DNA from 4 places in the Vibrio sp. YT-19(2023) genome. Region 4 is predicted to be linked to each of the others. Evidence: predicted binding sites of a transcription regulator. Region 4 holds the regulator's gene; each other region holds the start of a gene.

Region 1 (2,211 bases), on a different contig from region 4:
AGAATCGGAGTTTGCTGTTACCAGATTCTTAGTCTCTCTGGAACTCGCTAGAATGACGAGTTCTTTCGATTTAGAGCTTATTAAAGTCACCGTCATTCTGAACAACGAGGAACGAGGTGATTCAGAATCTACTGTCCGGCTGTGCGGAAAGAAAGGCTCAAACTCAGATTGAGCTAGAGCCTCGAGAAATGCTTAAAGAATAATATCGCGTACTTCTGGATCTTTACGATCTAGGTAGTGAGTCGACTTAATGCGACGAATAGTACGGCATCGACCGCGCACGAGCAGCGTTTCTGTGGTCGCTATATTGCCTTGACGAGAGATACCTTCTAGCAAGTCACCTTTAGTAATGCCTGTTGCTGAAAATACCACATTGTCGCTACGAGCCATGTCTTCCATTTTGAGGACAACATTCGCTTTTACGCCCATTTCATCGCAGCGTTTTAGTTCATCTGCACCGTAAATGCGGTTTTCTTCAGTATCGCCTTTTACCTCATGACGAGGAAGCAGGCGACCGTGCATGTCACCGTCTAGCGCTCGAATTACCGCTGCTGATACAACCCCTTCTGGCGCACCGCCAATACAGTACATCATGTCCACTTCACTGTCTGGCATACAAGTTAGAATAGAGGCAGCGACATCACCATCAGGCACCGCAAAAACACGTACGCCCATTGCTTGCATTTCTGCAATAACGTCATCGTGGCGAGGTTTCGCAAGGGTAATAACGACTAGGGTATCAAGTGGCTTGTTCAGGGCTTTTGCTACGTTCTCTAGGTTTTCTTTTAACGGCTTTTCTAAGTCAATTACGCCTTTTGCACCAGGGCCAACAACCAGTTTTTCCATGTACATATCTGGCGCTTTAAGAAAGCTGCCTTTCTCACCTGCGGCAAGTACGGCTAGTGCGTTCGATTGTCCCATTGCCGTCATACGCGTCCCTTCAATCGGGTCGACAGCGATATCCACTTCATCACCACCAATACCCACTTGCTCACCAATGTACAGCATTGGCGCATCATCGATTTCACCTTCACCAATGACAATTTCACCACTGATATCTGTTTTGTTCAGTAGCGTGCGCATAACTTCAACAGCTGCGCCATCGGCTGCGTTTTTATCGCCACGGCCAAGCCATTTGTAACCAGCCAGAGCTGCACCTTCAGTCACACGGGAAAATGCCATTGCTAAATCGCGTTTCATGATGTCTCCAAGTAAGCAAGAGGGAAGAAGAATTTGCGCGGCGATTCTATCACAAGGTCGAGTAAACGTTTGCCTTTTTGCGAGGCTTTTACTTTATCTAACTTGAATTTGATCAATACTTAGGGCGATTTTCAGCGTAGCGGGACGCAAAATCCTTGCTCAAAAATGCTTCGGCGACAAGAAAAGTCAGCGTTTAGTGAGATTGCGCTGATTTTTTGACCGAATGATGCAAAATATCGAATATAGTGAGTGTTTCTCATCGCGACGCTGAGTAGAATGAACCTTATATAGGTTAGGTGTGCATCAATCTCGCACATCGTCCCAACGGAATAACATAGGTAGGCCAAGATGTCTTTTGAAGTACTAGAACAACTAGAATCTAAAATTCAAACTGCAGTTGACACAATCACTCTTCTTCAGATGGAAGTCGAAGAGCTGAAAGAAGATAAAGCTAAACTTGCGGAAGAAGCGAACGAGCTTCGCTCTCAACGTGAAGAGCTAGAGCAAAAAGCACAACAAGCACAGCAAGAGCACGCACAATGGCAAGAGCGCATTCGTGCACTACTTGGCAAAATGGACGAAGTGGAATAATTCAGCTTCTTCATTCCAAATTAAAAACACCCGCGCTAAGCGGGTGTTTGTGTTTTAGGGAAGTAGAAAATGTTAAGACAAGGCTAGGCGCTGATAGCTAAGAGAAGACCCTATAACTTATACACCTAAGACTCGCTATGCTTCTTCATCCAACTCTAAATCAATATTCAATGGTTCAGGCGACAGGATAATTCCGGTGCTATCAGCATAAATATAATCTTCAGGTAAGAAGCTGACGCCGCCAAAGTTGACTGGTACATCTAATTCGCCAATACCCTGGCTGGTCGCTCCAACAGGAATAGAGGCGAGGGCTTGAATGCCTAAGTTCATATCTTCAAGTTCATCTACTTCGCGAACACAGCCGTAAACGACAATGCCTTCCCACTCGTTTTCTTCCGCAATGGTTGCGATTTCTGCATC
Region 2 (2,211 bases), on a different contig from region 4:
ACGTAAGTACTCGACACCACCACGAACAGATTGCTCAGGGTCTAAACGGTTTGTTACCCCGACGCTTTTCGCTGTTGGCAGAGTCAGCATCATCATCCCCCTAACACCTGTTGGCGATTTTGCTGTTGGTTTCCAGTGTGACTCTTGATAAGCCAATGCTGCAATTAAGCGCCAGTCGAACTCTTCGCTGTATTTTTGGAATAAAGGTGCCCATTTAGGCAATTTGTCATCCAGAGCTCGAATGAATGCGCGAGTATCAACGTAGTCAAATGCTTCAATATGACCAATGTACTTTTCTTCGAGGGTGGACAGTTCTCCTGATTGTTTGATGTTACCGAAAAACTCTATCAGCATCGCATACAAACTTTCGTCTTCAGAACGTCGAGTAAACCAAGATACTGGTTGATCTTCTGTAAGTTCGAACGCGAGCGCAAGATCGGGGTAAAGGCGTTGAGCAAGGGAAAGTTCCACCGAATCAGTCACAGTAAAACGTAACTCACCCGTCGATACGTATTTGAGTAAGTCTCTCGTGTCAGCATCACCAACAATTTCAAACTGAAGTTCTGGATACTGCTTCTTTAACGCTGTTAGGGTCGGAACATATTGCGATTGTTCAACGATCTTTAATGTTTGAGCGCCTGCATTTGTATCTTCGTCGGACTCGTCGTCTTTCGAGGCTTGGTATTCAATGAGTTGTTCGATATCACGTGGTCGAAGTTGCCCTTTTTTGTATACCACTTGTTGGCTTACATAATAATAGGCAGGGCCTGGTCTAAATCGTTTGACTGCTTGTGACGTTTGATTTAAACCCGTAGCGATGATATCGATATCTCCTTTCTTAAGAGCAGGAAAAAGCTCAGCCTGGCGAAAGGCTGGTTTAATCTCGAGTTTGACGCCGAGCTGTTCCGCAAACTGACGCGCCAATTCGTAATCCAACCCTGCGGGACCATCGGGACCTATGTAGTAGGAAAGCTGATTGTTTAGCGTGCCAACACGAAGCACACCACGTTCTTGAATTTTTTCAAATTCACTTTTGGGCTCCGACTCAATCTGGCAAGCTGAGAGCAAAAGAACAGAAACTAAAATTAGAGCACTGCGCTTGAGGCGGTTGAAGTGACTTATTTGCATTAATAGGTACATCTTGGAAAATTTCTATTTGCCTTTATATCAAAGCGAGCTCATGGGGCAAAGTGAATCACACACTTATAACGTGACATTGTGTGTTTTATCGACATTTTAGTTGTAATTCAAATTTGACAAAAAAAATGACGCAAACGGTTGCTTTTGGTGTTACATCACAAAAACAATTACTATATAATGCGCTCGCAATGACGAGGTGGAATCGGCATAGGTTCGACAGGGCTTATTTTAAGTGTCTGAATTTATTCCAATATCACCTTAATCAATTGCATAAGAGACCTAAGCACATGAGAATTTTGCGTGGCTCCCCAGCTCTTTCAGAGTTTCGTGTTAATAAACTACTGGAACTTTGTCGTGAACAAGATCTGCCTGTAACTGGCATTTATGCCGAGTTTATGCACTTTGCCGATCTAAAGTCAGACCTTGATGACCAAGAGTTAGAAAAACTTGAAAAGTTACTAACTTACGGCCCAACCATCGAAGAGCATGAGCCTGAAGGTCTTCTACTTCTTGTCACGCCTCGTCCTGGCACTATCTCGCCTTGGTCTTCTAAATCTACCGATATCGCTGTTAACTGTGGTCTGGATAAAGTGAAACGTCTAGAGCGTGGTACGGCTTATTATGTCGAGTCTTCAGTTGTTCTATCAGAAGCTCAAGCTGACGCTGTTAAAGCGTTAATTCACGACCGCATGATGGAAACAGTATTCACAGAATTTGAAGCCGCATCAGCATTATTTACTGTTGCAGAGCCTAAGCCTGTCGCACATGTTGATATCTTAGCTGGCGGTCGTCTTGCGCTTGAAGAGGCAAACGTTTCCCTTGGCTTGGCACTCGCAGAAGATGAAATTGATTACTTGGTCGAGAACTTTACTAAGCTTGGGCGTAACCCAAACGACATTGAATTGATGATGTTTGCTCAGGCGAACTCAGAGCATTGTCGCCACAAAATTTTTAACGCAGATTGGACTATCGACGGGGTAGATCAACCTAAGTCTTTGTTCAAAATGATCAAAAACACTTTTGAAACGACACCTGACTATGTACTGTCTGCATACAAAGACAACGCAGCCG
Region 3 (2,211 bases), on a different contig from region 4:
ATACCGTACCGATCTATTTGGAAATCGCGAAGTATTATATAGCGATTGGAGCGCGAAATCTTATAAATCGCGCTTCAATCATTATCAAAAATTTATGAACCGTAGGTCACGGAATAGCGGTGCGGTTTGTGGTTCATCGCTAACACGACATTGAGTGCAAACGCCCCCAAAATTGAAAGGCCAATCACTTCTGGTGTGACAAAGAAGAATGAAGCAAACAGGATACATGCATCGATTGCCATTTGGCTTTTGCCAACTGAAATGCCAAATTTGTCTTGGATAAACAAACACAGCACGTTAAAGCCACCTAAGCTGGAGCGATGTCTGAATAGGATCAGCATACCGAGCCCCATTAAAAGCCCGCCTGCGACGGCGCAATAAACTTCATTTACCGATTCGAGCGAGATTAGCAAATAAAGATGATCGGCAAAGATAGAAACCAACGCGCCAGAAATGGCACTATTAATGGCGAAATGACGGCCGAAGCGTTTCCATGCTAGTAAGTAAAAAGGACTGTTTGCTAAAAAGTACAGCACACCAAAGGTAAAAGGTGTAAATTGGCTAATAAGCAGAGCCAATCCAGTCGTGCCTCCCGTTAGAAGGTTCGCGGATTGGAGAAAGAAAACGCCTTGAGCTACTAAAAAGGTACCCGTGAGAATCGCTATCCAGTCTTCTTTTAATGAGTGTTTTTCCATCAATGTTGCAGTCATTAGTGATAAATAAGGCGTGCATAGTAGTAAAAAGATGATCTTTTCGGTAGCTAGAGGGTAAAATTTACGGTAAACCTATGTAATTGCTGTTTTACAGGGTGTAAAGCACAAATTTGACAGGCAATAGATTGTCGTTATGCGATTGCAATGCTGGCATGATAAACATTGCTTGTCATCATGAAAAAACTGCATGAGAAAAATTGTAAATTTCTCTTTATGACCTAAATCAAATTATGTAGAATGCGCGCCATTAGGGTGACGAAAACGTTTGCGTCGGGTCATTCAACAGTTTTTTTGCAACTTTCAGTACTAATCTGAGTCAGGAGATACAGATGCTTAAGCGTGATATGAACATCGCAGATTACGATGCGGAACTGTTCGCAGCTATCCAGGAAGAAACTCTTCGCCAGGAAGAACACATTGAACTTATCGCTTCTGAAAACTACACAAGCCCACGTGTAATGGAAGCGCAAGGTTCTCAGCTAACGAACAAATACGCTGAAGGCTACCCAGGTAAGCGTTACTACGGCGGTTGTGAGTACGTAGATAAAGCTGAAGCACTAGCAATTGAGCGTGCATGCCAACTATTTGGTTGTGAGTACGCTAACGTACAGCCTCACTCAGGTTCTCAAGCAAACAGCGCAGTTTACATGGCGCTTCTTAACCCTGGCGATACAGTTTTAGGCATGAGCCTAGCGCACGGTGGTCACCTAACTCACGGTTCACCAGTAAACTTCTCGGGTAAGCACTACAACGTTATCCCTTACGGTATCGATGAAGCTGGTCAAATCAACTACGACGAGATGGAACAGCTAGCACTTGAACACAAACCTAAGATGATCATCGGTGGTTTCTCTGCTTACTCGCAAATCGTTGATTGGAAACGCATGCGTGAAATTGCTGACAAAGCAGGTGCTTACTTATTTGTTGATATGGCGCACGTAGCTGGTCTTATCGCTGCCGGTGAATACCCAACACCAGTACCGCATGCTCATGTGGTAACAACAACGACGCACAAAACACTAGCAGGTCCTCGCGGTGGTCTTATCTTGTCAAATGCTGGCGAAGATATGTACAAGAAATTGAACTCAGCAGTGTTCCCTGGTGGTCAAGGTGGCCCTCTAATGCACGTTATCGCTGGTAAAGCAGTAGCGTTCAAAGAAGCGATGGAGCCAGAGTTCAAAGCTTATCAAGCTCGCGTAGTGAAAAACGCAAAAGCAATGGTTGGTCAGTTCCAAGAGCGTGGCTACAAAATCGTATCTAACGGTACAGAAAACCACTTGTTCCTTGTTGACCTAATCGACAAAGATATCACTGGTAAAGACGCAGACGCGGCACTAGGTGCAGCAAACATCACTGTAAACAAGAACTCAGTACCAAATGACCCACGCAGCCCATTCGTAACGTCTGGTATTCGTGTAGGTACGCCAGCGATCACTCGCCGTGGCTTCACTGAAGAAGATGCAAAAGAGCTAGCAAACTGGATGTGTGACGTTCTAGA
Region 4 (2,211 bases):
TCTACGGATTCGATGCCGGCTTTTTTTAGCATGCGCTCGGTAGCCAGTCGTAAGTTAGGCAAATCTTTCAAACGGTTAGGCTTTGTACTTGCTTGCTGTTCTTTCTCAAGCTTTGCCTTTTTCAATGATTGATTCGCTACTTCGATTAAGCGTTCGCTTGATTCCCATAAATCGCTGGAAATAGCGTAGTACTTTGTAACGACTGGAAAGCCACGTTTTTTATAAACGTAAGGCTTTAGCCCTTGTTTCTCGAAGTCAGATGAAGTTTTTTGGTCTGCTCTGATATGAAGCTGATTGTTTACCACTAGTGCAAACATTGTTTCATCAGCGAATAGTCCGAAGCCACCAAACATTGAGCGCGACTTGATATTACCAAGTGCCTCAAATAGCTTCATAGAGTCTTTGAGTATCGGTTTATCCATGTTTTGTTATCTCGGTGTAATTAATATTACGCCACCAAAAGTCAGGTCCGAGAGAGTAGCAAACATGCGTAAAAACAATGTCATTACAGAGTAAAGTCATTGCTTACACACTTGCCATCGGTAACCCCGCTACCTTCCATATCGTAATATGGTTCAGGCCGGAGGCTTTGCGTCCCACTCTTTCGAATGGTTTGCCCTGTGCGTGACACAATGAGCATACTTCTTATATTGAATTAACATCACGGTTTAGCGTTAAAAGTGTGATTTCGGTTCAATAAAAATGATAGATTGAATGCTCTATTTTGCATATGGAAAGGTGCAAATTGGCCTTTGAAAAGGAGTTCTTAATATATATTACATTTATATAAAACAGGGAGTTAACGTTAGTCAATTGTTATTAGAGTGGTGTGAAGTATTAGAGAATGCTTAATTTTTCCAAAAAAATAAGCGCCCCTGTAGAGCGCTTATTTAACACGGTTAAATACAGTGAAATTTAGTTCATTTTTTTCACAGTATTTCGAATTACAAGCTCAGGTTGCATTTCGAAAATTCGTTTTTCGTGTTCTTTATCTTTGATACGCTCAAGTAGAATTTCGAATGCATTTTTACCAACACGACGTTTAGGTTGGTGGATAGTCGTTAGCGGTGGAGAGAAGTATTCTGCAAGCTCGATGTTGTCGTAGCCGATCACTGAAATATCTTCAGGAATTTTGATCCCGTTTTGTTGCAAGCGGCTCATTAGGCCGAGAGCCATTGTGTCGTTAAAACAGAATACCGCCGTCGGGCGCTTGTCCATTGCGGTAATTTTATCTGCAACTAATACGGCCGTATCACATTCAAAGTTACCTTCAAGGATCCAGTCTTCATTTACAGCTAGGTTCGCTTCGCTCATTGCGCGACGGAAACCTGCAATGCGCTCTTGGCAAGCAAGCTTTTCAAAATGACCGCTTAGACAAGCGATATCCGTATGACCATTGTCAATCAGATGTTTGGTTGCAATGTAGCCACCTTCTTCTGAGTTATCCATGATCTTGTCTGCTTGTGAGCTCTCTGGGCCCCAATCCATGACCACTTTAGGAATGTCCGCATGACGGTCAAGCATCTCTTTTAGTTCTTCGGTTAAGTCAGAACACATCACTAGGATGCCATCAACGCGCTTTTCAGCCAGCATACGAATGTAATCGCGTTGTTTTTCGTAAATCCCGCCTGTGTTACATAAAATCAGAGTATAGCCTTGGCGGTAACAGTAGCTCTCAACGCCATCAATCACTTCTGAGAAAAATAGGTTAGTTGATTGAGTTACTAACATGCCAATCGTACGAGTTGAGTTGCATTTTAGGCTGCGTGCAACGGCACTTGGCGCGTAATTCAGCTCGTCAACGGCTTTCATTACTTTTTCTTGCGTTGCTTCTGCAACGAAACGCGTTTTATTGATAACGTGCGAAACTGTCGTAGTGGAAACGCCGGCTAAGCGAGCAACGTCTTTTATCGTGGCCATAAATGGTGTCCTGTATCGAGCTACTGAAATATGTCGTATTGGATGTACCTGATGCTCTAATGGTTTCACACCTAGCAATATAAAATTGGCGCTAAGTGTCTCGGCAGCGGTTGATCCAAGTGCGACAAAAGGGTACGTAGCAGCATCGGTCGATGAATTTTATCTTTTTTCTATCTGATGAGAAATTGCCATCAACCTGTTAAGAAAACACAAAAACCGCTATATTTCAGCGGTTTACATATAAATCATATTTAATCGTTTGCGCTCACATTTTAGCCCTATGTGGACTGA

What was found. The regulator PurR, encoded in region 4, represses purine synthesis genes. The targets are predictions, from matches to a motif close to TNANGNAAACGTTTNCNTNA.
Region 1: a site for PurR is predicted at 1,258-1,277, ahead of glpX (class II fructose-bisphosphatase). Genes of this name have one in related genera too.
Region 2: a site for PurR is predicted at 1,267-1,286, ahead of purL (phosphoribosylformylglycinamidine synthase). Genes of this name have one in related genera too.
Region 3: a site for PurR is predicted at 967-986, ahead of glyA (serine hydroxymethyltransferase). Genes of this name have one in related genera too.

Annotation. Positions count from the first base shown of each region.
Region 1 is NZ_JAWOQN010000016.1:5,967-8,177, forward strand. Features, by position in the region: gene glpX (class II fructose-bisphosphatase) at 193-1,200, opposite strand; gene zapB (cell division protein ZapB) at 1,549-1,791, shown strand; gene rraA (ribonuclease E activity regulator RraA) at 1,927-2,211, opposite strand, start outside.
Region 2 is NZ_JAWOQN010000007.1:79,245-81,455, reverse strand. Features, by position in the region: gene mltF (membrane-bound lytic murein transglycosylase MltF) at 1-1,128, opposite strand, end outside; gene purL (phosphoribosylformylglycinamidine synthase) at 1,428-2,211, shown strand, end outside.
Region 3 is NZ_JAWOQN010000007.1:22,991-25,201, reverse strand. Features, by position in the region: gene R7E78_RS06885 (transcriptional regulator) at 1-2, opposite strand, end outside; gene R7E78_RS06880 (YitT family protein) at 93-695, opposite strand; gene glyA (serine hydroxymethyltransferase) at 1,043-2,211, shown strand, end outside.
Region 4 is NZ_JAWOQN010000004.1:95,185-97,395, forward strand. Features, by position in the region: gene R7E78_RS04600 (TfoX/Sxy family DNA transformation protein) at 1-422, opposite strand, end outside; cyclic di-GMP riboswitch class I at 539-628, opposite strand; gene purR (HTH-type transcriptional repressor PurR) at 916-1,920, opposite strand.